Regions from separate parts of the Methylophilus sp. E2MeOHC9 genome, predicted to be linked through region 3. Evidence: predicted binding sites of a transcription regulator. Region 3 holds the regulator's gene; each other region holds the start of a gene.
What was found. The regulator sigma-54, encoded in region 3, starts transcription at its own class of promoters, with help from an activator protein. The targets are predictions, from matches to a motif close to TGGCACNNTTCCTGCT.

Region 1: ACSSVF_RS00490 (glycogen/starch/alpha-glucan phosphorylase) is a predicted target of sigma-54. The motif match lies at 8,028-8,043, and genes of this name have one in related genera.
Region 2: ACSSVF_RS14505 (nitrate- and nitrite sensing domain-containing protein) is a predicted target of sigma-54. The motif match lies at 2,755-2,770, and genes of this name have one in related genera.

Annotation. Positions count from the first base shown of each region.
Region 1 covers NZ_CP196024.1:102,920-113,232, forward strand. Annotated here, with positions in the region: rRNA gene ACSSVF_RS00460 (23S ribosomal RNA) at 1-1,861, opposite strand, end outside; tRNA gene ACSSVF_RS00465 (tRNA-Ala) at 2,234-2,309, opposite strand; tRNA gene ACSSVF_RS00470 (tRNA-Ile) at 2,319-2,395, opposite strand; rRNA gene ACSSVF_RS00475 (16S ribosomal RNA) at 2,482-4,020, opposite strand; tRNA gene ACSSVF_RS00480 (tRNA-Met) at 4,349-4,425, opposite strand; gene ACSSVF_RS00485 (DUF4197 domain-containing protein) at 4,611-5,357, opposite strand; gene ACSSVF_RS00490 (glycogen/starch/alpha-glucan phosphorylase) at 5,477-7,978, opposite strand; gene ACSSVF_RS00495 (OmpP1/FadL family transporter) at 8,185-9,447, opposite strand; gene htpG (molecular chaperone HtpG) at 9,606-10,313, opposite strand, start outside.
Region 2 covers NZ_CP196024.1:3,049,952-3,060,264, reverse strand. Annotated here, with positions in the region: gene ACSSVF_RS14510 (CmpA/NrtA family ABC transporter substrate-binding protein) at 1-1,132, opposite strand, end outside; gene ACSSVF_RS14505 (nitrate- and nitrite sensing domain-containing protein) at 1,467-2,741, opposite strand; gene ACSSVF_RS14500 (efflux transporter outer membrane subunit) at 2,890-4,344, opposite strand; gene ACSSVF_RS14495 (efflux RND transporter permease subunit) at 4,337-7,501, opposite strand; gene ACSSVF_RS14490 (efflux RND transporter periplasmic adaptor subunit) at 7,549-8,685, opposite strand; gene ACSSVF_RS14485 (cation:proton antiporter) at 8,940-10,313, opposite strand, start outside.
Region 3 covers NZ_CP196024.1:644,621-654,933, forward strand. Annotated here, with positions in the region: gene ACSSVF_RS03165 (NAD(P)/FAD-dependent oxidoreductase) at 358-1,368, opposite strand; gene ACSSVF_RS03170 (cation:proton antiporter) at 1,469-3,445, opposite strand; gene ACSSVF_RS03175 (KpsF/GutQ family sugar-phosphate isomerase) at 3,664-4,665, shown strand; gene lptC (LPS export ABC transporter periplasmic protein LptC) at 4,686-5,327, shown strand; gene lptA (lipopolysaccharide transport periplasmic protein LptA) at 5,360-6,025, shown strand; gene lptB (LPS export ABC transporter ATP-binding protein) at 6,037-6,783, shown strand; gene ACSSVF_RS03195 (RNA polymerase factor sigma-54) at 6,790-8,343, shown strand; gene tyrS (tyrosine--tRNA ligase) at 8,419-9,645, opposite strand; gene ACSSVF_RS03205 (anhydro-N-acetylmuramic acid kinase) at 9,776-10,313, shown strand, end outside.

The DNA.
Region 1 (10,313 bases), 540 kb from region 3:
TGCACCCCATCATTTAATCTTCCAGCACCGGGCAGGCGTCACACCCTATACGTCCACTTTCGTGTTTGCAGAGTGCTGTGTTTTTATTAAACAGTCGCAGCCACCTTTTCACTGCAACCCCATCACGCTTCTAGAGCAAGTCTATACACGTTACCGGGGCGCACCTTCTCCCGAAGTTACGGTGCTAATTTGCCGAGTTCCTTCTCCCGGGTTCTCTCAAGCGCCTTAGAATTCTCATCCTGCCCACCTGTGTCGGTTTGCGGTACGGTCTTATACAACTGAAGCTTAGTGGCTTTTCTTGGAAGCATGGTATCAATCACTTCACGTACAAGTACGCTCGTTATCACGTCTCAGTCTTAGCTCTCCGGATTTGCCTAAAGAACCAACCTACACGCTTGAACCGGGACATCCAACACCCGGCTGACCTAACCTTCTCCGTCCCCACATCGCATTGTATAGAGGTACAGGAATATTAACCTGTTTCCCATCAGCTACGCATCTCTGCCTCACCTTAGGGGCCGACTCACCCTGCGCCGATGAACGTTGCGCAGGAAACCTTGGGCTTTCGGCGAGGGAGCTTTTCACTCCCTTTATCGCTACTCATGTCAGCATTCGCACTTCTGATACCTCCAGCGCCCCTCACAGGACACCTTCGCAGGCCTACAGAACGCTCTCCTACCATGCACATAATAAATTATGGCATCCGAAGCTTCGGTTACGTGCTTAGCCCCGTTACATCTTCCGCGCAGGACGACTCGACCAGTGAGCTATTACGCTTTCTTTAAATGATGGCTGCTTCTAAGCCAACATCCTGGCTGTCTATGCCTTCCCACTTCGTTTTCCACTTAGCACGTCATTTGGGACCTTAGCTGTCGGTCTGGGTTGTTTCCCTCTTGACCACGGACGTTAGCACCCATGGTCTGTCTCCCGTAATTGCATTTCTCAGTATTCGGAGTTTGCAATGGTTTGGTAAGTTCTTATGAACCCCCTAGCCATAACAGTGCTCTACCCCCGAGAATGATATACGAGGCACTACCTAAATAGTTTTCGGAGAGAACCAGCTATCTCCAAGTTTGTTTAGCCTTTCACCCCTATCCACAGCTCATCCCCAAATTTTTCAACATTTGTGGGTTCGGACCTCCAGTACCTGTTACGGCACCTTCATCCTGGCCATGGATAGATCACTTGGTTTCGGGTCTACACCCAGCGACTAAAACGCCCTATTCGGACTCGATTTCTCTACGCCTCCCCTATCGGTTAAGCTTGCCACTGAATGTAAGTCGCTGACCCATTATACAAAAGGTACGCAGTCACGGAACAAGTCCGCTCCCACTGTTTGTATGCATACGGTTTCAGGATCTATTTCACTCCCCTCCCGGGGTTCTTTTCGCCTTTCCCTCACGGTACTTGTTCACTATCGGTCGATTACGAGTATTTAGCCTTGGAGGATGGTCCCCCCATGTTCAGACAAGGTTTCTCGTGCCCCGCCCTACTTTTCGTTACCCTAGTTCCACAGACGGGATTTCGTATACGGGACTATCACCCACTACGGTCGGACTTTCCATTCCGTTCTACTATCGCATCTGCTAAAAATAACAGGCTATTCCATGTTCGCTCGCCACTACTTACGGAATCTCGGTTGATTTCTTTTCCTCGAGCTACTTAGATGTTTCAGTTCACTCGGTTCGCCACCATCTCCCTATATATTCAGGAGCGGTTACCCTTGCGGGTGGGTTTCCCCATTCGGACATCTCCGGATCAAAGCTTATTTGCCAGCTCCCCGAAGCTTTTCGCAGGCTATCACGTCCTTCATCGCCTGTAATCGCCAAGGCATCCACCATATGCACTTATTCACTTGACCCTATAACGTTAAAACCTAAACCCTTTTTAAATCTAGATTTCGTCGTGCATGAGACACGCGTTACAGGTAATTCTAAAGCACTATCAAACCTCGTTAGATTTGCTTAAGTTATTGATTACTCAACAACCCAAGCTTCTCAACTTGCGTTTAATATATTTATGATTTTGCAATCAATCGATATTATTTCCGGTTAAAAAATAATATCGCCCATTGAATATAAGTTGTCATCACACAACCTATATTCCTTTACTTCTTCCATTTTGTTAAAGAGCAGACTAGTTAAAAAACTAGAAGCAAGCACTACGCAAGTAACGCTTGCTTCTAATCTCTAAATCTACAACAAAGATCTATTCACTCAAACCATCAATGAAGTGGTGGAGGATAACGGGATCGAACCGTTGACCCCCTGCTTGCAAAGCAGGTGCTCTCCCAGCTGAGCTAATCCCCCGATATAGACTGGTGGGTCTGGTTGGGCTCGAACCAACGACCCCCGCGTTATCAACACGGTGCTCTAACCAGCTGAGCTACAGACCCTAAGGCGGTTCGCCTAAATCTTTGTTGCTGCTTAATTCCAGATGACTGATAAGAGTGAATGCTTGAAGCCGAGTGATCTTCTCTAGAAAGGAGGTGATCCAGCCGCACCTTCCGATACGGCTACCTTGTTACGACTTCACCCCAGTCATGAATACTACCGTGGTAAGCGTCCCCCTTGCGGTTAGACTACCTACTTCTGGTAAAACCCACTCCCATGGTGTGACGGGCGGTGTGTACAAGGCCCGGGAACGTATTCACCGCGACATGCTGATCCGCGATTACTAGCGATTCCGACTTCATGCTCTCGAGTTGCAGAGAACAATCCGGACTACGATCGGCTTTCTGAGATTAGCTCCCCCTCGCGGGTTGGCAACTCTCTGTACCGACCATTGTATTACGTGTGAAGCCCTGGCCATAAGGGCCATGAGGACTTGACGTCATCCCCACCTTCCTCCGGTTTGTCACCGGCAGTCCCATTAAAGTGCCCAACTAAATGATGGCAATTAATGGCAAGGGTTGCGCTCGTTGCGGGACTTAACCCAACATCTCACGACACGAGCTGACGACAGCCATGCAGCACCTGTGTCCACTTTCCCTTACGGGCACCTAATGCATCTCTGCTTCGTTAGTGGCATGTCAAGGCCAGGTAAGGTTTTTCGCGTTGCATCGAATTAATCCACATAATCCACCGCTTGTGCGGGCCCCCGTCAATTCCTTTGAGTTTTAATCTTGCGACCGTACTCCCCAGGCGGTCTACTTCACGCGTTAGCTGCGTTACTCATGGATTTTACTCCACCAACAACTAGTAGACATCGTTTAGGGCGTGGACTACCAGGGTATCTAATCCTGTTTGCTCCCCACGCTTTCGTGCATGAGCGTCAATATTATCCCAGGGGGCTGCCTTCGCCATTGGTATTCCTCCACATCTCTACGCATTTCACTGCTACACGTGGAATTCTACCCCCCTCTGACATATTCTAGTCTGGCAGTTTCAAACGCAGTTCCCAAGTTGAGCTCGGGGATTTCACATCTGACTTGCCAAACCGCCTGCGCACGCTTTACGCCCAGTAATTCCGATTAACGCTCGCACCCTACGTATTACCGCGGCTGCTGGCACGTAGTTAGCCGGTGCTTCTTATCAAGGTACCGTCAGCCTCACACTTTATTAGAATGTAAGTTTTCTTCCCTTGCGAAAGAGCTTTACAACCCGAAGGCCTTCTTCACTCACGCGGAATGGCTGGATCAGGCTTTCGCCCATTGTCCAAAATTCCCCACTGCTGCCTCCCGTAGGAGTCTGGACCGTGTCTCAGTTCCAGTGTGGCTGGTCGTCCTCTCAGACCAGCTACTGATCGAAGCCTTGGTAGGCTATTACCCCACCAACTAGCTAATCAGATATCGGCCGCTCTTATAACGTAAGGTCCGAAGATCCCCTACTTTCCCCCTCAGGGCGTATGCGGTATTAGCTAATCTTTCGACTAGTTATCCCCCATTACAAGGCACGTTCCGATATATTACTCACCCGTTCGCCACTAATCCCCCTAGCAAGCTAAGGTTCATCGTTCGACTTGCATGTGTAAAGCATTCCGCCAGCGTTCAATCTGAGCCAGGATCAAACTCTTCAGTTTATTCCTAACTATTACTTTATACCTCTTTCGAGGCGGTATTCGTTTCGCTTAATTTCTCAAATTCATTTCAAGGTATGTGTGTAAAAAACACTGTACATACTTGTCATAAATCTAAGTGTAAAGCATTTGTATTTTCTGAGTTTCTACGCATTGAATGCGCTTCACTCAACTACAAACACCCACACTTATCAGTCATCCTAATTTTTAAAGAACACAGCCACTAGGGCCTTCATCACTAACGCCTTGCGTCAACGAGGTGCGCATTATACAGCGCTTTTTACATCGGTCAAGCAGGAAATTTATTTCAATTAAAACGAATTTATTTGCTTGGTTGCGGGAACAGGATTTGAACCTGTGACCTTCGGGTTATGAGCCCGACGAGCTGCCAGACTGCTCCATCCCGCGTCCGAATCGACTAGTAAAACTTGTGTTGCGTCGAGAGGTGAGACTATAGCAAGGAAGCTAAAGGTGTGTCAACACCAATTCGAAAATACTTCCAGGCTTAAGCTGATCAATAACAGGGATAAACTAAATGGCGCCGCTTGCCAGCGACGACTTTTAGTTATCAGAACTTTGATATTGCCTTATGTTTACTGCGCGGCACCAAATACTTTTTTCAGCAAGTTGCTGGCCTGGCCCATAGGGTCTTGTCGAATGGCCGCTTCTTCTTTTGCCACCATCAGGTAAACGCCGTCCAATGCCTTTTGCGTGACATATTGATTGATATTGGCATTTTCCTTCTTTACTACACCAAACTTGCTGCCCATTTCCGCATACTGATTATAGGTATCGGCCAGTTTGACATTGGCAGTCGCTTTTTGCACGACCGGCAGGAACTTGGCGGCCATCTCGGTTGAGGTGGTTTTCTTGAAGTATTGTGTCGCCGCATCTTGCGGGCCAGTGAGTATGCCTTTGACATCGGCCAGACTCATTTGCTTGATGGAGTTGACCAGCAGGGTTTTGGCTTCAGGCACCGCTTGTTCTGCCGCACGATTCATTTTCAGGATGAGTTCATCAGCCTGATCGCCCATGCCGACCAGTCGCATGCCTTTTTCAACCTTCTTCAGGGAATCCGGCAAAGGGATTTTCACGTCTTTATTACCCAGAAAGCCATCCGTGGCACCCAGCACATCGACCGCTTTTGTCACCCCCTGATTGAGCGCAAGCTTCAGCCCGTCATTGGTTTCCTTGTCGGTCAGGCTGCTGACAGCGCCGCTATTATCAGCGGTAGCGTTACCGCTGACTTTATTGACGACATCCCCCAGGCTCTTTAGATCAAGTGCTTGTGCATCCGAAAACAACAAGCCTATCAGTATCACCCACGCAGTTTTTTTCATTATTTATCTCCATGCAAATCTGAGATCAGTGTACCGACAAATGACTGGCCAAGAAAGGACAAAAGCAAGCCTGGGAGGGCTTGCTTTATCATTTGTTGTATAACTGTTAAATTTTGCAATCAAACTTTAAATTGCTCCACCTTCCAAATGCGATTTGCATATTCACCTATGGTACGGTCACTGGAGAATTTCGCCATGCGCGCCACATTTAAGATAGCCACACGCGACCAGGCTTCTTCATCCTGGTACAAGGCAGCTACTTTGTCTTGCGCCTCGACATAGGCGGCATAGTCTGCGAGTAACAGGTAATGGTCGCCTTTGTGTAACAAGGTATCGACAATCGCCTGGTATCGATCAGGTTCGCCCACTGAAAAGAAACCATTGCCTATCATATCGATGACCTGCTTCAATTCAGCGTTACCGTTGTAATAATCCCAGGGGTTATACCCACTTGCCTTGATTTGCGCGACCTCGGGCGTAGTCAGGCCGAAGATAAAGATATTCTCATCACCGACTTCTTCCTTGATCTCCACATTGGCGCCATCCAGTGTGCCTATGGTCAGCGCCCCATTGAGCGCCATCTTCATATTACCCGTGCCACTGGCTTCAGTGCCAGCAGTAGAGATCTGCTCAGACAAATCAGCACCCGGGAACAGGATCTCGGCGGCGCTCACCTCATAGTTAGGATAAAACACGACTTTCAGCTGGTCACCGATAACCGGGTCATTGTTAATCAGCGTTGCGACATCATTAATCAAGCGGATGATCTGCTTGGCCAGCCAGTAACCTGGCGCGGCTTTACCAGCAAAGATCACCACGCGAGGCGTATGGTGTTTTGCCTGGCCACTACGAATGCGGTTATATAAGGTGATGACATGCAACACATTTAATAACTGACGTTTGTATTCGTGGATCCGTTTGATCTGCACATCAAATATCGCTTGCGGGTTAATGGCAACACCAGTTTTCTGCAGGATTTTATAGGCCAGGCGCTGTTTGTTGGCTGCCTTCACTTCGCGGAAAGCTTTCCTGAAAGCTGCATTCTCAGCCAACGGCTCGATATTCTTAATCAGGCCCAGGTCTTTCTGGAAACCAGTGCCTATATGTTTCGTTAATAGCTCGGTGAGCAGCGGGTTAGCCTGGTTGAGCCAGCGGCGCGGCGTAATACCATTGGTCACATTGGTAAATTTGCCGGGATAAATTTTGTTGAAGTCGGCAAACAATGTCGTCCGCAACAATTCACTGTGTAAAGCCGCCACCCCATTCACGGTATGGCTACCGACCACCGCCAGGTGAGCCATGCGCACACGGCGGCCATGCGTTTCATCAATAATGGAGACGCGACTGAGCAAGGCGCTATCGCCGGGGAAATGCTGGTTCACCATCTGCAGGAACCTGTGGTTAATTTCGAAAATGATCTCCAGATGGCGTGGCAACAGCGATGAAAACAGATCTACCGACCAGGTTTCCAGTGCTTCCGGCATCAGCGTGTGGTTGGTGTAGGCGAATATCTGCGTGACCAGTTTCCATGCCCTGTCCCAAGCCAGGTGATAGTGATCGACCAACTGGAACATCATTTCAGCCACGGCAATCGCAGGATGAGTATCGTTTAACTGGATGGCGACCTTTTGCGGCAACGTATCCCAGTCCGGATTATTTGTGATAAACCGGTGCAGGATGTCTTGCGTAGAGGCGGATACAAAAAAGTATTGCTGTTTTAAACGCAACTCTTTGCCAGATTCAGAGGTGTCGTTTGGATATAGCACCTGGGAAATGGTCTCCGCCCCATGACGGCCTTCGACAGATTTATCGTAGTTACCCTGATTAAACGATGTCAGGTCGAACTCTTTAGCGGCTTTGGCAGACCACAAGCGCAGATTATTCACTGTTTGTGTGCCATAGCCGGGCACAGGTACATCGTACGGCATGGCCACTACACTCTCGGTGTCTATCCAGTGGCGTTCTGTGCCACGCTCGGTATGCACTTGCACGACACGGCCATAAAACTTCACTTCGCAGGTATGTTCCGGGCGCTGTACTTCCCAGATATTCTGGTAGCGCAACCAGTTATCAGGATTCTCAACCTGTTGGCCACCCTCAATACTTTGCCTGAACATGCCATAGTCATAGCGAATACCGTAACCGGTCGCTGGAATATCCATGGTCGCCATAGAATCCACGAAACACGCAGCTAACCTGCCTAAACCGCCATTGCCCAGCGCAGCGTCCGGCTCCATCTCGGCCACGCTTTCCAGTTGCTGGCCGATTTCTTGCAGGCCTTCGCTTAGTTCCGGTGCAACGCCCAAATTCAGTGCTGCATTTGACAGCATGCGGCCGATCAAGAATTCGAGTGATAAATAATAGACGCGCTTGGTATTTGCATCGCGATAAGCATCCCGGGTAATCACCCAACGACTCATTAAGTGGTCACGCACAGTAAAGGCAGCGGTTTGGTACCAGTCCCTGGTAGTGGCCCAGGAGTTGGATTTACCCAGAGAAAATGTCAGATGGTTGCGTAAAGCTTGCGGAATCGGCAACTGCGTCAGCAAAAAGTCTTCAGCGTTATGGATGGTTTCTATTTTGTTAGTCTTGGAACGTGTGGATTTGGCATTAGTGGCCATGCATCTTCCCCTGAAATAATCAATAACGGATGTGATCGTCTAACTTAAAAGCAAAAAACAAGCCCGTCGCGGCAATGAGCCTGTATGACAAAAAGCCACGGCGAAGGTGCCATGGCTTTTATTATAAACAGGATAAATGTAATGATGATGACTAAAATAGTGGCAGTGCATGCCAGCCGTGGGGCCATCAGTTGAATGCCAATAGTCTATATCGCCCAGCCGTAAGCAATGCCAAGGGAGTTCTGGTTCATGCGTACATCCGCCTCGCCGCCGCCAAAAGGCGCAGCTGGAATCGAGTTATTACCACGCACTTTGTTTTCAAAGGCATGTGCAAAAAAGAACGAAAGCTCAGACTTGTTCGGCAAAGTATAGGTTGCCCCTAAGGTAAGGTGATCCTGCACCACAGCAGGCGCCAGGATATTGAACAGGGTTTCGCTGCTGCGCACCGGTTGCGAACTATGATTGTAACCAGCACGCAAGGTCAGGCTATCGCTGTAGGCATACTGTGCACCGACCTTGAGCACTGTGACATCACGCCAGCCAAATCCCGGGCCGCTGGATGCGCCCAGCCTGGCAGGCAGGTTACTCAACGATAAATTGCCGATCGCATTCACATCAGAATACAAGATGCGTTGCGCATCGGCAGCCAGCGTCAATGCGGGCGTCGTTTTAATGGCGATACCAATACCGTAATTGGCAGGGATATCAATATCGCCATCCTCTGCAAACAAGCCTTTATATTTATCAAACTTGCTGGCGTAGGTTTTGGTCTGGTAAGTCGCGCCCAAGGTCACCGCATCACTCACCTGGCCGATCCAGCCGAAACGCAAGCCGGCGCCATACGAGTGGTCGTGCCCATTATTGGTCACATTTCCCGGCGAGGTTGTGAAGCCTGCGTTATCAAAGTTCTGCAAGCCTTTCGCCTCGAAACGTTGATATGCCAGATTGAGTGAGACACCTAATACATGCTGCTCAGTCACGCGCCAGGTCGCAGTTGGCGCTACCACCACTTGCAGATAATCAATCCCGACCCGGCTGCCGGTATTATTGAAATAAGGGATACCATCTTTATAATCTGTGTTCATGCCACCATTGCCGTAAACGCTGACACCCAGGGTGGTGCGGTCATTGATCACGCGGTTATAGCCAAACTCGGGGATAAAAAAGTGTTCGGTATCATTGCCATCATAGCGGCCATCCAGCGCCCCGCTGCCACCGGCAGTATTGCTGAGGCGGACATCGCGGTCCGGCTTGAACCAGGTGACGCCAAAATCGATCCGGTCGCCAACAATCCCCAGACCAGCCGGGTTGGTAGCAGCCGCCAATGCATCTTGCGGCAGCGCAATGCCCACGCCACCTAAACCCAAACCCTTAACCCCATAGCCATGGGCAAAATAACCATCGGTGGCAAAGGCTTGGCCTGCCAGCATTGATAACAGCCACGGCAACATTTTTACGGTAGTGCGCATATCCAGCCCCTTCACAATGATTGAGGGGTTTAATCTACCAAGCTTAATTAATAACAGAAAAGAATTTTGGATTATATTGATATAACCATACAAAATATAAAACCCGCTCGCGCGGGTTTTATATTTAAAGCAAACTTGCTGATTAATTGAATGAGTAATTAAAGAATCAAGCTATTGATACGCTTCACAAAGCTGGCCGGGTCTTCCAGCTGCCCGCCTTCTGCCAGCAAGGCCTGGTCAAACAGCACATGCGCATAATCGGTAAATTTCGCATCATCACTTTCAGCCTGGAGTTTTTCAACCAGTCGGTGCGCAGGATTCACTTCCAGAATCGGTTTGCTCTCTGGCGCCTGTTGACCCGCCGCTTTGAGAATACGCGCCAGATTACCGGAAAGATCATGCTCGCCTGCCACCAGGCAAGCGGGTGAATCAGTTAACCTATGCGTGACTTTGACTTCTTTCACTGCATCGCCCAGCGCCGATTTGATGCGTTCCACCAGGCCTTTGGCATTTTCTTCCACTTGCTTCTGCGCTTCTTTATCTGCTTCGTCTTCCAGCTTGCCCAGGTCTAAATCACCTTTGGCGATGGATTGCAGTTTTTTGCCTTCAAACTCGGTCAGGCTACCCAGCAACCATTCATCGACTTTGTCCGACAACAGCAATACTTCAATGCCTTTTTTGCGGAAAATTTCCAGGTGAGGTGAGTTTTTCGCAGCCGCAAACGTATCTGCCGTGATGTAGTAAATCACTTCCTGCTCCGCTTTAAAGCGGCCGATGTAATCTTTCAGCGACACATCTTGCGTATCGTTATCGGCATGGGTAGAAGCAAAGCGAAGCAAACCAGCGATCTTGTCTTTGTTGGCGAA
Region 2 (10,313 bases), 700 kb from region 3:
GCAAACCCCAGCGTTTGTGCTGGGTCAGGAACCACATGCCATCTGACAGGTAAGGGAAGTTGACCTTGCCGTCGTTGAAGAACTTCATGTAGTTCGGGTCTTCCCATTTTTTACCGATGCCATTGTCGTAATGGCCGAGGAAGCGGCCTTCGATCACTTCTTCCGGCGCATTCACATAAGCTTTACCGGCGATCAGTTTGGCGACTTCAGGGCGGTTCTTGGTGGCGTCGATATAACGGCAGGCTTCCAGGATGGCTTTGGTCAATGCCAGTACCGTATTCGGGTGCTTGGCCGAAAATTCGGCCGTGGTGCCCAGCGCTTTTTCCGGGTGGTCGGTCCAGATATCCTGCGAGGTCGCTGCGGTAAAGCCGATCTTGTCGTAAATGGCACGTGCGTTCCACGGTTCACCCACGCAGTAGCCATCCATATTGCCTATGCGCATGTTGGCGACCATTTGCGGTGGTGGCACGACGATGGTTTTCACATCCTGCATCGGGTTGATGCCGTAAGAAGCCAGCCAGTAATACAGCCACATGGCGTGGGTGCCAGTGGGGAAAGTCTGGGCAAAGGTAAAGTCGCGGTTTTCGTTATCCAGCAGGCGTTTCAGGGTGGCGCCGGTGGTGGCGCCTTTTTCCTTGAGCTGGTTGGCGAGCGTGATGCCCTGGCCGTTGTTGTTCAGCGTCATCAGCAGGTTCATGTCTTTCTGCTGGCCACCAATGCCCAGTTGTACGCCGTAGAGCAGGCCATACAACACATGGGCTGCATGCAACTCGCCGTTGACCAGTTTGTCACGCACACCGGCCCAGGAAGCTTCTTTCGACGGCACGATCTTGATGCCGTATTTTTTATCGAAGCCCATTTGTGCGGCGACAATGATAGGCGCACAGTCGGTGAGCGGGATAAAGCCGACTTTCACTTCGGTGATCTCAGGCGCATCCGAGCCAGCCGCCCATGCCTGGCTGCGGATGGCGGAGGGCACCATATTCATCATGGCAGCAGCACCAAACGCCCCGGCCAGGGTATGCATAAAGAAATGACGGCGCTGGCTATCTACAGCATCTGGCTCAGGCAGTGTGTTGGAAGGAATAAGGTGATTATCCGCTACCGGTTTTTTGTGATCGGAACTGCTCATTTCTGCTCCTTGAAAATAAGTGAATATGGAAAGTGAAAAACAAAAAAGGCGTCCTGATGGCATTGCTTTCGCGATACCATCAGGACGCCTTTGTCCTTGAAATCCATTCAATTCAATTTCACACCCGGTCATACATCAGAGCCATTATCGCCGTTGATAATGGCACCCGTTGCCGTGGTGCTTAAGAGTCATCTAGCAAGCGGTATGCCAACTGCAAAAATGCGGGGAAAAAGCAGGATTCAGAAAGAAAAACCCGCTGCAAGGGCGGGGGAAGGCCATTTTGAGTGAGATGCATCGCACTTATTCAGTGCGCATGCACCATCAAATAGAGCGGTCAGGAGGGGAGTTTTTGTTGCGTCAGTATATTTTCAGCGACATCGATGATCTTGCGTTTTTGCTCCATGGCGAGGTTGCGCAGAGTCTTGTACGCTTCCATCTCATCAATGCCCAGCTTGCTCATCAGCAGGCCTTTCGCCCGTTCGATCTGCTTGCGTTCTGACAGGGCTTTGCGCGTATCCGACAGTTCACTTTCCATATCGGCGATCTGACGCGATTGCTGTTGTAACAAGCTGATCATGGAAGTCATCGGGTACGCTTGTGCGCTGTCATGCGCCTGAAAACTGAGCGCACTTTCCACCGGGATAGATAGATTGAAGAAGGTGCCATCCAGGGTCGCGCTGGAGGAAGCTTTATTGGTGATCGCCTGCAAGTATTCCTGCGTGTATTCAAGGTCGTGCTTGGCTTTGTGCGCTAACACTTCCAGCATGGCATGCATTTTCTCGATCAGCGCGCATTGCAGTTGCCAGATGTTGGTCTGCTTTTGCGAACATAAGTCAAACCAGATATCCGCGTCACTGGGCTTCAGCGGCTGCTGATCTTTGGCTGAAGTGAGTTTGCTGCGCAGTTGCTGATGCTGCTGGTAAAGTCTGGAGGCCTCTAAGGCAGCCCAGGCGCTACGTAAATCTTCATTGCCAAACTGGCAAAATAATTCGGTATGGCGGTCTTGTTGCGCAATCAGTTCCAGCAAGCGCTGCTGGTGCGGCAACTGCACACTGCCGGAACCGAAGATATAAGAACCCACTGCGCGTTCCTGGCCCGCAAACTCCTTGGTTTGCACCAGGTTATACAGCGTAAGCAGGCAAGTGGAGATCTTGCTGTTGACCGAGCTATCCGAGATTTCAAAGATCAGCGCGATCAGGCTGCTGATCAGGCGGCTGTAGGATTCAATACAATCTGCAAACGAGATTTTCTGCAATGTCACCTGGTGGCGTAAAGAAGTCAGCTGGTCAAAGCCCAGCAATATCCATGAAATCAATGTCAGCTGCCTGGCGTCAGTTAACAGGTCCAGATGCAAATGCTGTTGCAAGGCTTGCCTGAAATCTGCTTCTGTGGCCTGGTTTTGGGTGATGATATCGGCGCGCTCAGGCGCAAACCGTTTACCGGCAGAGGCAAGGTAAAGGCAGCTGGCGCCACGTTCTGCCTGCACCTGGTGGATGATCTGGCCTATTCTCTCGACAAATTGAATGCAGGTATCCAGGCGTTCAAGCTCTTCGATATGCCTGATTTTTGCCAGGACGATGGTTTGTTCGGGGGAAATATCTGTACTCATTACTAAAAACCTAAGCAAAAAATGTGCACGTTTGCCATGCACATTTATTTTCTGTTTAAAACGGGAGCTAAGCAGGCTGTATGAAAGGGAAACCTGATACGAGTGACGCGGCAGCGGACGAACAGTCTATGGCGAAAGCCATCAGGTATTAATGCCAGCCACCACCGAACACTTTGTATAAGGTCAGTTGGCTGGCGGCATCGCTTAACTGCAAGGTCACCAGTGATTGCTCGGCAGTATAAAGCGTTCTTTGTGCATCGAGAACAACCAGGTAACTATCCACGCCATTTTTAAAGCGGGCGTCGGCCAGTTTAAATGCTTCAGCGGCGGCGCCGTTTAATGACTGTTGTGCTTCCAGTTGTGCCTGCAAACCTTCGCGTTGCGCCAGTACATCCGCCACTTCCCTGAAAGCGGTTTGTACGGTTTTTTCATATTGTGCGAGCAGGATTTCCTGGTTCTTTTCACCAATAGTCAGGTTGGTCCGGTTTCGTCCGGCATTGAAAATAGGCAGGCTGATCTGCGGCACAAATGTCCAGATGCGCGAGCCGGTACCAAACAAACCATCCAGCTCGGTGCTGGCAGTGCCTATGGTGGTGGTCATGCTGATGGTGGGGAAGAATGCAGCACGCAGCGCACCGATATTGGCATTGGCGCCTTCAAGCAAATGCTCGGCGGCACGCACATCCGGCCGCTGCTGCAAGGTTTTAGAGCTAATTCCACGTGGTAGAGGTGTAGCAAGTGCCACGCTGGACAGCGAGCTATCCGGCAACCATGCCACTGGCACAATGCTGCCAGCCAGCAGATTAAGCGCGTTGATATCCTGCTTAATCTGGATGTTATAGGTAGCCACGGCAACCCGGGCATTGTCGACGCTGGTTTGCAACTGCTTGAGGGTCAGGGCATTGGCGACCCCAAGGTCAAACATTTTCTGGTTGATGTTGTAAGTATCCTGCTGGCTTTTCAGCGTTTGCTGGGCGATGTCCAGCCGCTTTTTATCTGCGGCCACCGTCAGCCAGGCTGTGGCGACTTCAGCCACCAGGCTGATTTGCGTGCTTTTGCGGTTTTCTTCTTGCGAATAAAACGTCTGCAAAGCCTGCGCATTTAGATTGCGGATACGGCCAAACAGGTCCAGTTCATAGGCGCTGAAGCCAACCGTGGCACGGTAAACATGCGAAACATTGCCGCTGCTATTGTTGCTGGCTGCGACGGTGCCGGCGGAAACATTACCATTGTTACCAACGTTGGACATGCCTTTAGAGGCGGTTTCAGACAAAGTCGCGGCCACAGTAGGGAATAAGTCTGCGCGCTGTACCTGGTATTGCGCCCTGGCTTTTTCAATATTGAGTGTTGCCACCCGCAAGTCCCGGTTATTTTTCAGCGACAGATCGATTACCTGTTGCAATCGCTTGTCGGTGATAAAAGATTGCCAGCCGAGTTCGGTCAGCGCTTTTTGATCATTGTCGACGGTGCCTAGCGTGGCAGGCACCGGTGCTTCAGGCGGGCTGAAAAAAGGCGCCAGGTTGATGCAGGCAGTCAGTGATAATGAGCATACGATCAACGCAGACAGTTTTAAATGATGACTCATAGAATGCAGATTACTCATGTTCTGCCTTACTGTGCAGTGGTTTTTCAACAGAAGCACCTTCAGCCCGATATGGGAACAGAGAGCGGATCAGCACATAAAATAAAGGCACAAAAAATACGCCGAGGAAAGTGGCCGTCAGCATGCCACCGAGTACGCCGGTACCAATCGCCTGGCGGCTGACCGCGCCAGCGCCGTGGCTAAAGGCAAGCGGAATCACGCCAAAGATAAACGCCAGTGATGTCATCAGGATAGGGCGTAGTCGCAGTTGCACGGCTTGCAGCGTTGCTTCTACCAGAGGCTTGCCTTGCTCTTGCAGATGTTTGGCAAATTCCACAATCAGGATGGCATTCTTGGCGGCCAGGCCTATGGTAGTGAGTAATCCCACCTGGAAATAAACGTCCGCGGTCATACCACGCAACGTCGTTGCTAGCACGGCGCCCAGAATACCAAGTGGTACCACCAGGATCACCGAGAAAGGCACCGCCCAGCTTTCATACAAAGCAGCCAGGCACAAAAACACAAATACTACAGAGACGGCATATAGCAGCGGCGCTTGCGAGCCGGATAATCTTTCCTGGTAGGATTGTGCACTCCACTCATAGCCTATGCCGGCCGGTAATTGCTTAATGATTTCTTCCGCAATCCGCATGGCTTCACCGGTACTGACACCCTTGGCTGCTTCGCCGACGATTTCGATGGAAGAAATACCGTTAAACCTTTCGAGTAAGGGCGAACCCGTCACCCACCTGGTGCTGGAGAAAGACGAGAATGGCACCATTTCGTTAGTGGTGTTGCGCACATACCAGCGATCAATATCCTCAGGCTGCATGCGAAAGGGTGCATCGCCTTGCAGGTAGACTTTTTTCACGCGGCCCTTGTTAATAAAGTCATTCACATAGGTGCCACCCATGGCGATAGACAGGGTCGAGTTGATATTGGCCGTGGTCAGGTTGTAAATGCCGGTTTTCTGGTCGTCGATATTCAGGCGGAACATGGGCGTATCATCCAGCCCGCTGGCGCGCACACGATTGAGTTTGGGATTATCTGCCGCCACTTCTATAAAGTGGTTCCTGGCTTCCAGCAGGGCCTGATGTCCCAGGCTGCCGACATCTTTCAGTTCCAGTGTAAAGCCTGAACCTTGGCCGAGCCCACGTACCGGGGAGGGCTGGTTGACAAACAATTTGGCATCCCGGATTTTTGAGAATGCTTTTGTCATCTGGTCAGCCAGTGAGGCGGCATCCTGGCCTTCGCCGCGCAATGACCAGTCTTTCAGGCGGATAAACGCCCGTCCGGTATTCTGGCTGCCGCCGCCGCCCTGGCCCAGGCCGGCGATGGTTAAGTACTCATCAATCACTTCAGACTGGCTATCCAGATGGTGTTCGATTTGCCGCAGTACGCGCTGCATGCGGTCATCGGTGGCACCTACTGGTAATTGAATCTGGGCCGTTAGCACGCCCTGATCCTCAGTCGGCAGGAAAGAACTCGGCAAACGCATAAACAAAACAGCCAGCACAGCGAGGATCGCCGCATAGACCACCATGGTGAAGGTTTTTCTATTGAGGATTTTCTCGACGATGGCCTGATAGCCATCAGCAAACTTCTGGAATGCCGGGTTGAACCAGCGGAAGAACCAGCCGAAAAGACCTCCAGTGGTCGCATGGCCCTGATGTGAGGGTTTAAGCATGGTGGCACATAGCGCAGGGGTGAGCGTGAGCGCCACCACTACAGACAGCAGCATGGCCGAGACGATGGTGATAGAGAACTGGCGATAGATCACGCCGGTGGCGCCGCCAAAAAACGCCATGGGGATAAATACCGCAGACAGCACCAGCGAGATGCCGACCAGGGCACTGGTGATCTCACGCATGGATTTCTGCGTGGCTTCTTTGGGCGCCAGGCCTTCTTCACGCATGACGCGTTCGACGTTTTCTACCACCACGATCGCATCATCGACCAGCAAACCGATCGCCAGCACCAGGCCAAACATGGTCAATGTGTTAATGGAGAAACCAAATGCCGCCAGCACGCCAAAAGTGCCCAGCAATACCACAGGCACTGCAATCGCCGGGATCAGGGTGGCGCGCAGGTTTTGCAGAAACACATACATGATGATTACCACTAACAGGATCGCCTCGATCAGCGACTTGACCACCTCCTTGATAGAAATGCGGACAAATGGGGTGGTGTCATACGGGATATGCACACTGAGCTTTAACTCAGGCGGAAAGTAAGGGGTCAGCGCAGCCAGTTTGTCTTTGACGGCTTGCGCCGTTGCCAGCGCATTGGCGCCGGAGGCCAGCTTGACGCCAAAGGCTGCCGAAGTCTTGCCGTTGAGGTTAGCCACTGGTGTGTAACTCTCTGCGCCTAATTCAATGCGGGCGACATCAGACAATCGCACGACATAGCCATCTGCGCCAGATTTGACGATGATCTGCTTGAATTGGTCTACCGTCTGCAATTTGCTACGGGCGGTAATGGGGGCGTTGAGGGATTGCCCTTTCACGGCAGGCAGCGCGCCCAGCTGGCCGGAAGACACTTCGGTATTTTGCGCCTGTACCGCGGCTGAAATGTCAGAAGGGATCAGCGTGTATTTCTGCAGTTTGGCCGGATCCAGCCAGATACGCATGGCATAGCCTGAACTAAGCGTTTGTACATCGCCCACACCATCCAGACGGCTGATCTGGTCGATCAGATTGCTGGAAATATAGTCACCAATATCAATGGCGCGCACCGTAGGGCTGTCAGACATCAATGAAATCATCATCAGGAAGTCGATGCCGGTCTTGGCCACTGTCACACCCTGGCTTTGCACGATCTGTGGCAGGCGTGGCATGGCTTGTTGCAGTTTGTTCTGCACCTGCATTTGCGCCACATCCGGGTTAGTCCCGGCATCAAAGGTGAGGTTGATGCTGGCGGTGCCGGAAGAAGTGCTGCTGGCCGACATATAAGTCAGGTTATCAATGCCCTTCATGTACTGCTCGATCACCTGCGTGACCGAGTTTTCTATGGTATCGGCAGCGGCACCGGTGTAAGTTGCGCTAATTGATACGCGTGGCGGGGCGATATCCGGATATTGCTCCAGTGGCAGCCATTGAATCGAACCTATCCCTGCCAGCATGATGACAATCGCAATCACCCAGGCAAAAATCGGTCGTTGAATAAAAAAAGCAGCCATGTATACAGTCTTTTAGTGTGGAATAAGCGTGCTGTGGATAGGGGCTCTTAACGCGGCTGGTTGTTAGGCGCGGCAGCCGTTGCTGGCGAGGTAAAAGGCACGGCCTTGACTACATTGCCGATAGAGATGTTTTGTACGCCATCCATAATCACGCGTTCACCGGCTTGCAGGCCTTTGGTGACGCGCCATTCATCGTTTTGCGTGCCATTGGTTTCTATGGTCTTTTGCTGGACTTTTTGCTCGTTATCCACCACTAATACCGTTGGCTCACCGCGCGTGTTACGCGTCACGGCGCGCTGCGGCACCAGAATAGCTGCCTTGTCCTGCGCCATGTCTATCAGGGCATGCACATACATGCCAGGCAGCAGAATGCCTTCAGGGTTAGGCACGACTGCCCGCAACGTCACCGCGCCGGAAGCCACATTCACACTCACCCCGCTGAATTTAAGTTTACCGGCATGAGCATAGGGGGTGCCGTCTTCAAGCACCACGCGCACAGCCACTTCTTTTTGCGCATTACCGGTCAGTTTTCCGGCGGCGATATCGCGCTTGAGTTTTAATAGATCACTGCTGGACTGGATCACATCGACATAAATCGGGTCCAGTTGTTGCACCGTGGTTAGGGCGGCTTCCTGGTTGGCGGTGACCAGCGCGCCAGGGGTAAAGGCAGAAGTGGACACGAACCCGGTGATCGGCGCCACCAGCCTGGTGAAATCCAGGTTGATCTTGGCCGTACTCAAGGCAGCCCTTGCTGCAGCAACATCGGCTGCCCCTTGTTGGAGGGCGGCTTGCGTATCGTCATTGTCTTGCCGGCTGATGGCGTTGATTTTGACCAGTTCTTTATAGCGGTCTGCCTTCAGTTTCAGGGTGATCAGGGTCGCTTCGGTCTTTTGTAGCGCAGCCAATGCACTTTGGTAGCTGGCCTGATAGGGCGCAGGTTCAATCTGGTAGAGCAAGTCGCCCGCTTTGACCCGTGCGCCTTCGGTAAACGCACGCTGGCGGATGATGCCACTGACCTGCGGACGGATTTCCGAGATCATGAATGCATTGGTACGCCCAGGCAGGTCTGCCACGATAGGCTGCGTGACCTGCTGCAAGGTGATGACGCCGACTTCAGGCGTTTTTGGCTTGCGGTTCTTGGCGTCGTCGTTGCCAGAACAGGCGGCCAGGCTCAAGCTGATCAAGCACAAGCAGCTACAGCGACGCCATGAAAATAAAAGTTGGGAAGGGTTCATAGAAACTGTTTTCAAATCGTTATTTCAATCGTTATTTCAATCTGACAAGATTCTACGGTTTTTTATTATATCCAAATGTAACGATACGTATCCGCCAGTGGCAGCGGGATACAATTTAGCAGAATTTGCGCTGATAGCAACGGGAATAAAAAATCCGGGCCTGATATCAGGCCCGGATGCAGATTTTTTGACTAAACAAGCGGTTAAAGAATATGCCGCTCAAAGCGCTGTAGTACATGTGCAGACATGCCCTTCGCCAGTTCTTCTTCACCAAAAAAGACCGTATCGCCGACTTCTTTTTGCAGGCGCTGATATTCGTCTTCGTGATGGGTACGAATCACCACTTCAATATCCGGTTTCAACTGCTTGGCGATGTCGACGATTTTACGGATATCCATGGAATCAGGCGTGGCGATGATCAGCATGGCGGCATTGGCGATATGCGCCTGTATCAAGACCATGGGGTCAGCCGCGTTACCTGAGACTGCGGGCTGGCCTTTTTTGCGTAATTTTTCCACCAGTTCGCGGTTCTGTTCAGCCACTACGAAAGGGATGTTGGAGGCTTCCAGCGACATGGCGATACGTTTGCCGACGCGGCCGTAACCGACCAAGACTACCTGGCCTTCGAGGAATTTTCTTTCGGTGGTCATCGGCAATTCACCATACGGGTCCATGCGTTGTGCCAGGCGGCGCGCGACATCCGAGTTATCGACCAGCCATCTGGAGAATGGCTTGATCGAAGCAAATACCAATGGATTCAAGGCAATTGAAATCAACGCGCCAGCTAATACCAGGCTCATGGCATCTTGTGATAACAACTCAAGTGATACCCCTAAGCCGGCCAGGATAAACGAGAATTCACCAATCTGCGCCAGGCTGGCAGCAACGGTTAGCGCGGTATTCAACGGATAGCGCAAGGCCAATACAATCGCCACTGCGGCCAGCGATTTACCCACAATAATAATGGCAACCACGGCCAGCACCTGATACGGTTGCTTGATCAGGATGCTAGGGTCAAACAGCATGCCTACAGCGACAAAGAACAGCACCGCAAAGGCATCGCGGAAAGGCAGGGAGTCTTCCGCCGCTCTATGGCTGTATTCGGATTCACGCATGATCATGCCGGCAAAGAAGGCACCTAACGCGAATGACACATGGAACAGCGACGATGCAAAAAACGCCACGCCGATCGCCACGGCAATCACTGTGAGCGTAAATAGCTCACGTGAACCGGTACCTGCCACATACCACAACAGCCATGGCAACACACGGCGGCCAACCACCAGCATCACGGCCACAAAACCAGCGACTTCCAGCATGGTCATGCCTACGGTTTCCCAGATGGAACTGGCGCTGGCGGCTTCACCCTGACCACCAAGCACGCCCGCCAGGGCGGGCATCAACACCAGTACCAGTACGGTGACCATGTCTTCTACCACCAGCCAGCCGACGGCAATCTTGCCGTTCATGCTTTCCAGGATGCGCCTGGATTCCAGCGCCTTCAGCAGCACTACGGTACTGGCGCAAGACAGCGAGAGGCCAAACACCAGCCCGTGTCCCATGCTCCAGCCCCAGTA
Region 3 (10,313 bases):
GGGCGAGTTTCGTTGGCCGCCCACGTTGAGGAGCAACGCAGGGTACAAGCGGAAGCTAGGGTGCCCTTTCTTTTGGTGACTTATTCTTTGGGCAAGCAAAGAAAAGTCACTCGCCTAGGGGCGAAAAGCAACGGTGCAATAAAGCAGCAACATCGAATGCTTAACCATCCAAAGAAATACCTATTTAAGCATCTAGCAAGTGAAACATTTGCTCTTTAACTTCTAGCTGAGCTGAATTTCAACTCTGCCTGGATTCTGGCCTACGCCAGAATGACGATCTTTTACACACAGCAGCGCCCACAAAAGCCAGCCGTTACAGAGGCCAGAGGAACTAGTCACGCTCGCTGGATTAAAGCGTTAAACAATCAACGCCGCAATCCTGCGTGCGCACTCCGGCGCCATCGTCACCCCATACCGAAAATGCCCTGTATTCAGATACAAATTCTCTATCTGCGGATGTCGCCCTATCATGGGGATATTATGCGGCGTGCCTGGCCGCAATCCGCTCCAGTGCTTGATAATCGCTTGCCCACGTAACGCTGGCAATATGGCTTCCGCCTTCGCCTGCATTTCCTCGCGCATGCTCTCCGTCACCCCAGTATCAAACCCGACATCTTCCAGACTACTGCCTGCCAGCAAATGGCCATCCGCACGTTGCAGCATGTAAAAACCATTCCGATAAACAATATGCGGCAACAGGCCAGGTTGCAGTTGATATAGCAACATCTGCCCGCGCATGGGTTTGATATCCAGCGTGAGAGCCGTTTGTTTAAGCAGCTCGAAACTCCAGGCGCCTGAGGTGACGACGAAGGTATCCGCATGCAGGGTTTCGCCTTCGGTGGTTTGCCAGCCATTGATGGGCGCTTGCCCTTCTTGCAATGGCATTAAGCGGGTTTGCTCGCGTAGTGTTACACCGTGTTTGATTAACCAGGCTTTCAGGGATTGCAACAGGCGGGGATTACGGATTTGCACCACTTCGGGGATCAGCAGGTTTTCGCCTTGTGCCTCTACTGCCAGGCCAAATTTTGCACACCAGGCCAATGCCTGTGCACGCTCAAAGGGCGGCTGGATCAGCATGCCGCTCTGGATACATTCGGGGTCAATGCCGGTTTCTGCAAACAGCTCGGCACTGATGGCCGGGTAAGCCCTGGCGCCGGCCAGTGCTAGCTCGTTGACCACATCCTGATAAAACCATGGCAACAGCGGAAATGCGATGCCAGCGCCGGCCCAGGAAGATTCGCCCGAGGTTTGCGCAGCGATAATGTTGCGCTCGACCACGGTGACCTGATGGCCTTGTTTGCGCAATTGCATGGCGGTTAAACAGCCGACGATGCCACCACCGACGATTAAGACCGAAGTGTTTGCCATAAAGATTTTTTCACGAAAAAACGCGGGTGTCTAACAAATAACCTCAAACAAGCTGCCAACTGTACACGGTTAGCAGCCTGTTTGAAATCAGGGGGATAGCTTAAGGCTTGCGGCCGGAAATCAAATAGACTTCCATGGCGATCAGGGCGGCATTGCTGCCTAGCAGAACCAGCACATCGCGTTCGCCCAATACGATATCGCCGCGCGGGACGATGGGCTCTGGCATGTTAGGCCTGCGCAATTGTTTGACTTCAACAGCAAAATCTTCAAACGGAATATGATCCAGCCGCAAACCATGCGCATAAAAGTTTTTATACATTTCAACTGAATGCAACTGCGGTAAAGAGGCGGTTGAAGCATCTGCGTCACTGACACCGCGGAAGTAACCCTTAAACATTTTATAGCGCTCTTCACGGAACTGGCGGATACGTTTAACCACGCGGTTCAACGGCACGCCCAGGGTGACCAGCGCATGCGAGGCCAGCATCAGGCTACCTTCAAGGATTTCTGGCACTACTTCAGCCGCACCGGCGGCGCGCAACTCATCCATCTCACTGTCATCATGGGTGCGCACGATCACCGGCAGGTTAGGATGGCGCTCCTTGATCACATCCAGCACTTTCATGGAGGCTCGCGTCTCGGCATAACTGATGATCACGGCTTTGGCACGTGCCAGGCCGGCCGCTTCCATCACTGAGCGTCTGCTGGCGTCACCATAAATCACATTTTCACCCGCAGAGGCGGCTTCCTGAACGCGGCTGGCATCCATATCCAACGCCACATAGGGGATATTTTCTTCGCGCAGGAAACGGCCCAGATACTGGCCACTGCGGCCGTAGCCACAAATAATGACGTGGCCCGATAGCTCCTGGCTATGCTCCTGGATGGTATCGACGCCTTTAATACTATTGCGGGTATAGCTTTTTACCAGATAGCGCGCAATGCGGCCGTTGTACTGAATAATAAACGGCGCCACCAGCATGGAAAGCACGGCAACCGATAACACCAGTTGCAAGGCGTCGCCATCAATCAAATGCGTTTGTAAGCCCAGCGCCAGAATCACGAAAGTAAACTCACCTGCCTGCCCCAGAATAATGCCAGTACGCACGCCGACGCCCATTTCAAAACCGTAGAACTTGGTCAGGAAGGCAATCAGCCCGATCTTGAACAATAGGTATAGCCCAAGCAGCAACACGATCAGGCCTGCATGTTGCACGATGACAGTGACATCAAGCAGCATGCCGACACTGATAAAGAACAGGCCAAGCAAAATATCGCGGAAAGGCGCGATATCGGATTCCACCTGGTAGCGGTATTTGGTTTCTGAAATCAGCATGCCTGCGACAAACGCACCCAGCGCGTAGGACAAACCAGCAAAATTGGTGGCTGCAGACATCAATAAAGTGACCATCAGCACGTTTAATACAAACAGTTCACGCGAGCGCTGCTTGGCCACCAGTTCAAACCAGAAGTTGAGGATGTTTTTGCCGAATTTGAATAGCAGGAATAACAGGATTGAGGATTTCAGCAGCGTCAGGCCCAGCACATCCAGCCAGTTATTGCTGTGCGCACCCAATGTCTGGATCAATACCAGGATAGGGATCACCGCCAGATCCTGGAACAGCAATACGCCTATGCTCAGGCGGCCATGGCGGGAGTTAAGGTCGACGCGCTCCATCAGGATTTTGGAAACGATGGCGGTCGAGGACATGGTCAGTGCCGCGCCGATAATGAACGCGGTGGTCAGGCTTAATCCAGCGACTTTGCCTAACAGCAGGCTCACTACCAGCGTCAGGATGACTTGCCCGCCGCCAAGGCCGAACAGGGTTTTGCGCATGGCATATAACTTGGGCAGGCTGAACTCTAGGCCTATGCTAAACATCAGGAACACAATGCCGAATTCAGCCACCTGGCGACCGGTTTCTTCATCCTCGAGCAAGCCAAGTGCGTGGGGCCCCAGGACAATGCCGATGGCGAAGTAAGCCAGTATCGCGGGCAGGCCCAATATGCGGAACAAACCGACGGCGAATACCGAACTGGTGAGTAATAAAAGTAAATGGATTAGGGAGTCAAACATGCAAAAGTTCTAAAGCAATTAATTCAGACCACGTTGCTACACTGTTAGCAAAACACTGCGCGTGGTCAAATATTTATTATGAATCTGGATTGTGTCAGGTTAAATATGCTGCCACAAATCTTTATTTAATGCAAAAAATGTGCCTGATATTAAAAAATCATTAAAAAAGCCGTGTTTTGCTTTCTTGCCGGGGCGGTCACTTGCTATACTTACTGCCCATGAGTATAGCAAAATCAGGTGTCAAACTTGCTGAAAGTTCTGACATCGTGGAAAAAGCGCGCAATGTGTTATTGCACGAAGCAGATGAAATCCGCCAGCTGGCAGGACGCTTAGGCGCTGCGTTTGAGGCTGCAGTGCATATGATTTTAGATTGCCGTGGCCGTGTAGTGGTCACTGGCGTGGGGAAATCCGGCCATATCGGCGGCAAAATCGCCGCCACCTTTGCCAGCACCGGCACCCCGGCATTTTTTATGCATGCGGCTGAAGCCAGCCACGGTGACCTGGGCATGATTACAGCAGAAGATGTGGTGATTGCGCTTTCCAACTCGGGTGAAAGCGATGAAATCATCAATATTTTGCCTGCGATCCGCCGCCTGGGTGCGCGGATATTAAGTATCACTGGCACCGAAGACTCGACTTTATCGCGTGAATCGCAAGTGCATCTGAGTGCAGCCGTCAGCCATGAGGCCTGCCCGTTTGGCCTGGCGCCAACCGCAAGCACCACTGCCGCACTGGCCTTGGGCGATGCACTGGCTTTATGCGTGCTGGAACTGCGTGACTTTACCGCAGAAGACTTTGCCCACTCCCACCCTGGCGGTAGCCTGGGGCGGCGTTTGCTGATCAGGATTAAAGATGTGATGCGCACCGGCGATGCGATTCCGAGCGTGAAAGAAAATGCAACGGTGCAACAGGCCATCCAGGAAATAACGGCCAAAGGCATGGGGTTCACCGCCATTGTCAATGCCGGACAAAACCCGGTCGGCGTGTTTACTGACGGTGATGTACGCCGTTTGTTTGTGCAAGGCCTGACCGACCATCAGGCGCCTATCACCAGCGTCATGAGCCACCAACCCAAATTGCTGGGTATACAGCAAATGGCTGTTGAAGCAGTGAGCCTGATGGAACACCATAGAATCAATGGTTTTCTGGCAGTCAATGAACTGCAACAATTGGCAGGGGCATTTAACATGCATGACTTGCTGAAAGCGAAAGTGGTCTAGGCTAGCCGGAATGAATATTCATGCTTAAATATCCGATTTTGCTACCGATAGGCCTGATGCTGTTTTTGGCACTGCTTACCTTCTGGATCAACCAGACAGTGCAGGAGGGAGCTTCGCGCATGACTAGTATCAATCGCAATGCGCCGGATTACATGCTTTACAACTTTGTCAGCACGCGTACCGACGCCAGTGGCCATACCAAATATGTGCTGGCTGCGGCGCAAATGCGCCATTACCCGGACAGCGACTACACCGAACTGGACCGCCCGCGATTTACCCAGTTTGGCGAAAACATGCCTTATACCCAGATTTACGGGCAGCGCGGCAAAATATCCGGCAATGGTAAACTGGTGGAGTTTGTAAAACAGGTCAAAGTGATACGCCAGGCCACTGCTGAAAAAGGTGAAATGCAATTGAAGACGGAACAATTATTTGTTGAACCGGATACGGATATTGCCTATACCGATTTACCGGTGACCATCCACCAGCAACCGGGTAGCGTGGTCACAGGCACAGGCATGCGCTTTGATAAAAAATCCGAAACCATGCAATTATTTAACCGGGTGCATGTACATTATGAGCGCGCACCGGAGCCAGTGAATGCAGTGCCTGCCACCAAGCCGGCCAAAACAAAAAATAAAACCACGCCTGACAAAGGTTAATGATCAAGGATCGATGATTCTGGAGAGATGAGTTGAAAACGCACAAGCAATTATTTTATGTGACCTGCCTGGTATTGGGTACGCTGTTGCATTGGTCTAACACTGTCAGGGCTGAAGAGTCTGACCGTGAGCAACCCATCGAGCTGGAAGCCGACACAGTGAGTGTCAACGATGCAAAAAAAATCAGCACTTATACCGGCAATGTGATCCTCAATCAGGGCTCCCTGCAAATCAAGGCAGACAAAATGATAGTCCGCGAAGACCAGGATGGATTTCAGCATAGCACCTGTATCGGCAGCCCAAGCACACCGACCACCTTCAAGCAGAAGCGCACTGGTAAAAACGAGTGGATGCAAGGCAGCGGCCAGCGCATTGAATACAATGGCCGCATGGATAAAGTGCAACTGTATACCAATGCTTGGGTCAAACGTGGCGAAGACATAGTCACCGGTGATTACATCAGCTACGACGCCAATGCGGAATATGCGGAAGTGATTGGTGGCACCAAAGCCAACCCGAATGGCACGGCCAACAGCCGGGTCAAGGCTATCATCCAGCCCAAGAGCAAAACAACGCCTCCTGTGATCGATAACAAAGCCAATGCACAGCAAGGCCTGCGCATGAACCGCTCATTGCAGTTCAAGAGTGAACCGGCTGCTAACGGCACCGCAAATGAACCCAAGAAAGAACCACAGTAAAGACTGGCAATATGCAAACAACTGCTTCACCAGACAATAGCCATTTACGCGTCAGCCATTTAAAAAAAGCTTACCAGGGTCGCACAGTCGTCAGAAATACGACGCTGGAGTTGCATAGCGGCGAAGTCATTGGCTTACTGGGCCCGAATGGGGCAGGCAAAACTACCAGTTTTTATATGATCGTCGGCCTGGTCGCACTCGATGACGGCCACATTACTTTGAATGGCACCGATGTCAGCCACGCGCCTATGCATGAACGTGCACGCATGGGCCTGGCTTACCTGCCGCAGGAAGCCTCGATTTTCCGAAAAATGACAGTGACCGATAATATCCTGTCTATTCTGGAAACCCGCCCTTATACGGCCGAAGAACGCGAAGCCAAGCTGGAGTCACTGCTCGATCAGTTGCATATCCAGCACATCCGCAACAGCCAGGCAGTCAGCTTGTCCGGTGGTGAGCGTCGCCGGGTAGAAATCGCCCGTTGCCTGGCCACTGACCCTAAATTTATTTTGCTGGATGAACCGTTTGCCGGGATCGACCCGATTGCAGTGATCGAGATCCAGAAAATTATCCGTTATTTGAGCAGCCAGAATATCGGCATCCTGATTACAGACCACAACGTTCGCGAAACGCTGGATATCTGTGACCGCGCCTACATCGTGAATGAAGGCGCAGTATTTGCAGCCGGCACTCCCGATGAAATCATTCAGAATGAAGGTGTGCGTGAAGTATATCTGGGCAAAAACTTTAGGCTGTAATTCGTTATGAAGCAAAACCTGCAATTACGCATGTCGCAAAACCTGGCACTGACGCCGCAGTTGCAGCAGTCTATCCGCCTGTTGCAACTGTCGACGCTGGAGCTTAGCCAGGAGCTGGAAGCCATTTTGCAGGAAAACCCCTTGCTCGAGATGGCCGACAATAATGAAGAAGGCGAGTTTGAAGACAATACGCCCGACGCCCCGTTAGCAGCGCAGGCTGAAGTCGAAGATGCTAGTTCTTTTGATGTCGCCATGCAGCAGCAGGATATCCCTTCGCCAGCCGACACTTTGCGTGAAGAGTTGCGCGAAGACCTGAGCGGCAATGAAGGCGAGTTGCCCAACCTGAATGAAGAATTCACCCCGCCGGAATTTGAAGACGACTACGGCGAATTTGGCAGTACCAGCAACTGGGATGAAGCAGGTCGCAATAACAATGATGATGAAGATGGTGATTTTTCGCGCCAGGATGCCAGCAACATCAGCCTGCGTGACCACCTGATAGACCAGATACAACTGGCGCACCTGTCGCACCGCGATATGAGCCTGGTCAAACTGCTGCTAGACAGTATTAATGACGACGGCTACCTGGAGCAGGATTTGCAGGAAGTGGTGGAGAACCTGCCGCTGGAACTGGAAGTCGATTTGCTGGAACTGGAAACGGCACTCAAGCTGATCCAGAATCTTGACCCGATAGGCATAGGCGCCCGCGATTTGCGTGAATGCCTGCTGCTGCAACTGTATGCCCTACCAGCCAGCACGCCCTACCTGAAAATCGCCATCGCCCTGGTCAAAGACCATCTGGCACTACTGGCCAATAAAGATTTTATCAAACTGCGCAAACAACTCAGTTGCGATGAAGCCTCACTCAAAGGCGCGCAGCAACTGATACGCCAGCAAAACCCCAGACCAGGCAGCGAGTTTTCCAACTTTAGCCATGATCATTTTATCCAGCATGATGTGGTGGTGAAAAAGATCAAAGGGATCTGGGTCGCTACCCTGAATGATGGTGTGATCCCGAAATTGCGCATCAACCAGATGTACGCAGATATCCTCAAGCGCAACCGTGAAAGCTCAGGCCAATACCTGCAAAGCCAGATGCAGGAAGCCAAGTGGATGATCAAGAACATCCAGCAACGTTTCTCGACCATTTTGCGTGTGTCACAGGCGATTGTAGACAGGCAGCGTAACTTCTTTGAGCACGGCGACATCGCGATGCGCCCACTGGTATTACGTGAAATCGCTGAAGAGCTGGATTTGCATGAAAGTACCGTTTCCCGCGTCACTACGCACAAGTATATGCTCACTCCAAGAGGTGTTTATGAACTCAAATACTTCTTTGGCAGCTCAGTCGCGACTGATGCGGGTGGTTCCTGCTCGGCAACAGCCATTCGTGCACTGATCAAGCAAATGGTGGCGGAAGAGAATGAGAAAAAACCGCTTTCTGATAACCAGATCACAGACACACTGGCACAACAAGGCATTGTGGTGGCGCGGCGGACGATTGCCAAATACCGTGAATCATTGAGTATTCCGCCAGCGAATTTGCGCAAATCACTTTAGCTTTTCAAGCTTGTCTGATTTTTGAAAATTAAAAAGGCCGCTATGCAAGCGGCCTTTTTTTTACAATGACGACGATTATTGAATCGTGATCCTGGCAAATTTTCGCTTACCCACCTGGGCAACAACCACGCTTTTTGCCAATTGCAGGTTCTTGTCCTCGACCTTGACGCTATCAAGTTTCACGCCACCCTGCTGGATGGCACGCATCGCTTCACTGGTGCTTTCTACCAGGCCAGCCTGTTTTAATAACTGGCTGATACCAATACTGTCACCTGCTATCGTCACTTCAATTTCAGGCACATCATCCGGTATACCGCCTTTGGCACGCGTCTGGAAATCCTGCAACGCTTTTTCAGCCGCTGCCTGACCATGAAAACGGGCCACGATCTCCTGCGCAAAGCCTACTTTGATATTGCGTGGGTTTTCACCATTGGCGATGCTGGCTTTCCATTCAGCAATGATTTCCAGCGAGGCGAAAGACAGCAAATCGATATAGCGCCACATGAGCGCATCTGAGATCGACATAATCTTGGCAAAAATGCTCTCAGGCGCTTCGCTGATACCGATATAGTTGCCCAGCGATTTGGACATTTTATTAACGCCGTCCAGGCCTTCCAGCAATGGCATCATCAGCACGCACTGCTGTGCCTGGCCAGCCTGTTTCTGTAGCTCGCGCCCCATCAGCAGGTTAAATTTCTGGTCGGTGCCGCCGAGTTCAATGTCTGATTGCAAGGCAACAGAGTCGTAGCCCTGCAACAGCGGATACAGGAATTCATGGATGGCAATCGGTTGGTTGCCTTTAAAACGTTTTGAAAAATCATCGCGTTCCAGCATGCGTGCCACCGTGTGGCTGGCCGCCAGCTTGATCATGCCTGCCGCACCCAGTTCGCTTAACCATTTGGAGTTAAATACGATTTCTGTCTTGGCCGGATCCAGTATCTTGAATACCTGCTCGGCATAGGTATCGGCATTGATCTTCACCTGCTCAACCGTCAAAGGCGGGCGGGTGGTACTTTTACCGGTCGGGTCACCTATCATGCCGGTGAAGTCGCCGATCAGGAACAGTATCTGGTGGCCCAGGTCCTGCAACTGGCGCAATTTGTTGATCAGCACGGTATGCCCCAGATGTAAATCGGGTGCGGTAGGGTCAAATCCGGCCTTGATGCGTAATGGCTTGCCGGCTTTGAGTTTCTCTATCAGCTCCTGCTCAATCAGCAACTCATCTGCACCGCGCTTGATAATGGCAAGTGCTTTGGCAATCTCCGGGCTGATGGCTTCAGGAGTGGGTTTTGCGTCTGTCATAAATACAATTCTGTCTGCTGCATGGCCGAGTTGGTATGGCATAGCAACGGTTAAAATGAAAGCGACTATTTTAACGTAATCTGCTGCTTAACTGTAGGCATATCCCGGCACAGTGTTACCATGTTGGCCTATGATCCCGCTGTCAACCGCCCCCGCTACCCGTTATTTTATTGGCATTATGTCAGGCACCAGCCTGGATGGTGTGGATGCGGCACTGGTTGCGCACACGGGCGATGATTTTCAACAGATCAACCAGGCATTTGTGCCGTATCCAGCCGCGGTCAAACAAACACTGCTGGATTTGCATCATCCAGCGACGAATGAGTTGCATGCAGCCGCTGTCATGGCCAATACATTGGCACAGCTTTATGCAGAGGCGGTGCAGAAGATCCTGCAGCAAAGCGGATTACCAGCATCGGCGATCACCGCCATTGGCTGCCACGGACAAACCATACGCCACTGCCCTGACCTGCCAGACGGTCAAGCCTATACCTTGCAAATCGGCAACCATGCCCGGCTGGCTGAACTGACGCAGATTGCTGTGATTGGGGATTTCCGTAGCCGCGATATTGCCGCAGGCGGCCAAGGTGCGCCTTTGGTACCCGCCTTTCACCAGGCTGTGTTTGCCAGCGCAACCAAAAACCGCGCCATTATCAATATCGGCGGCA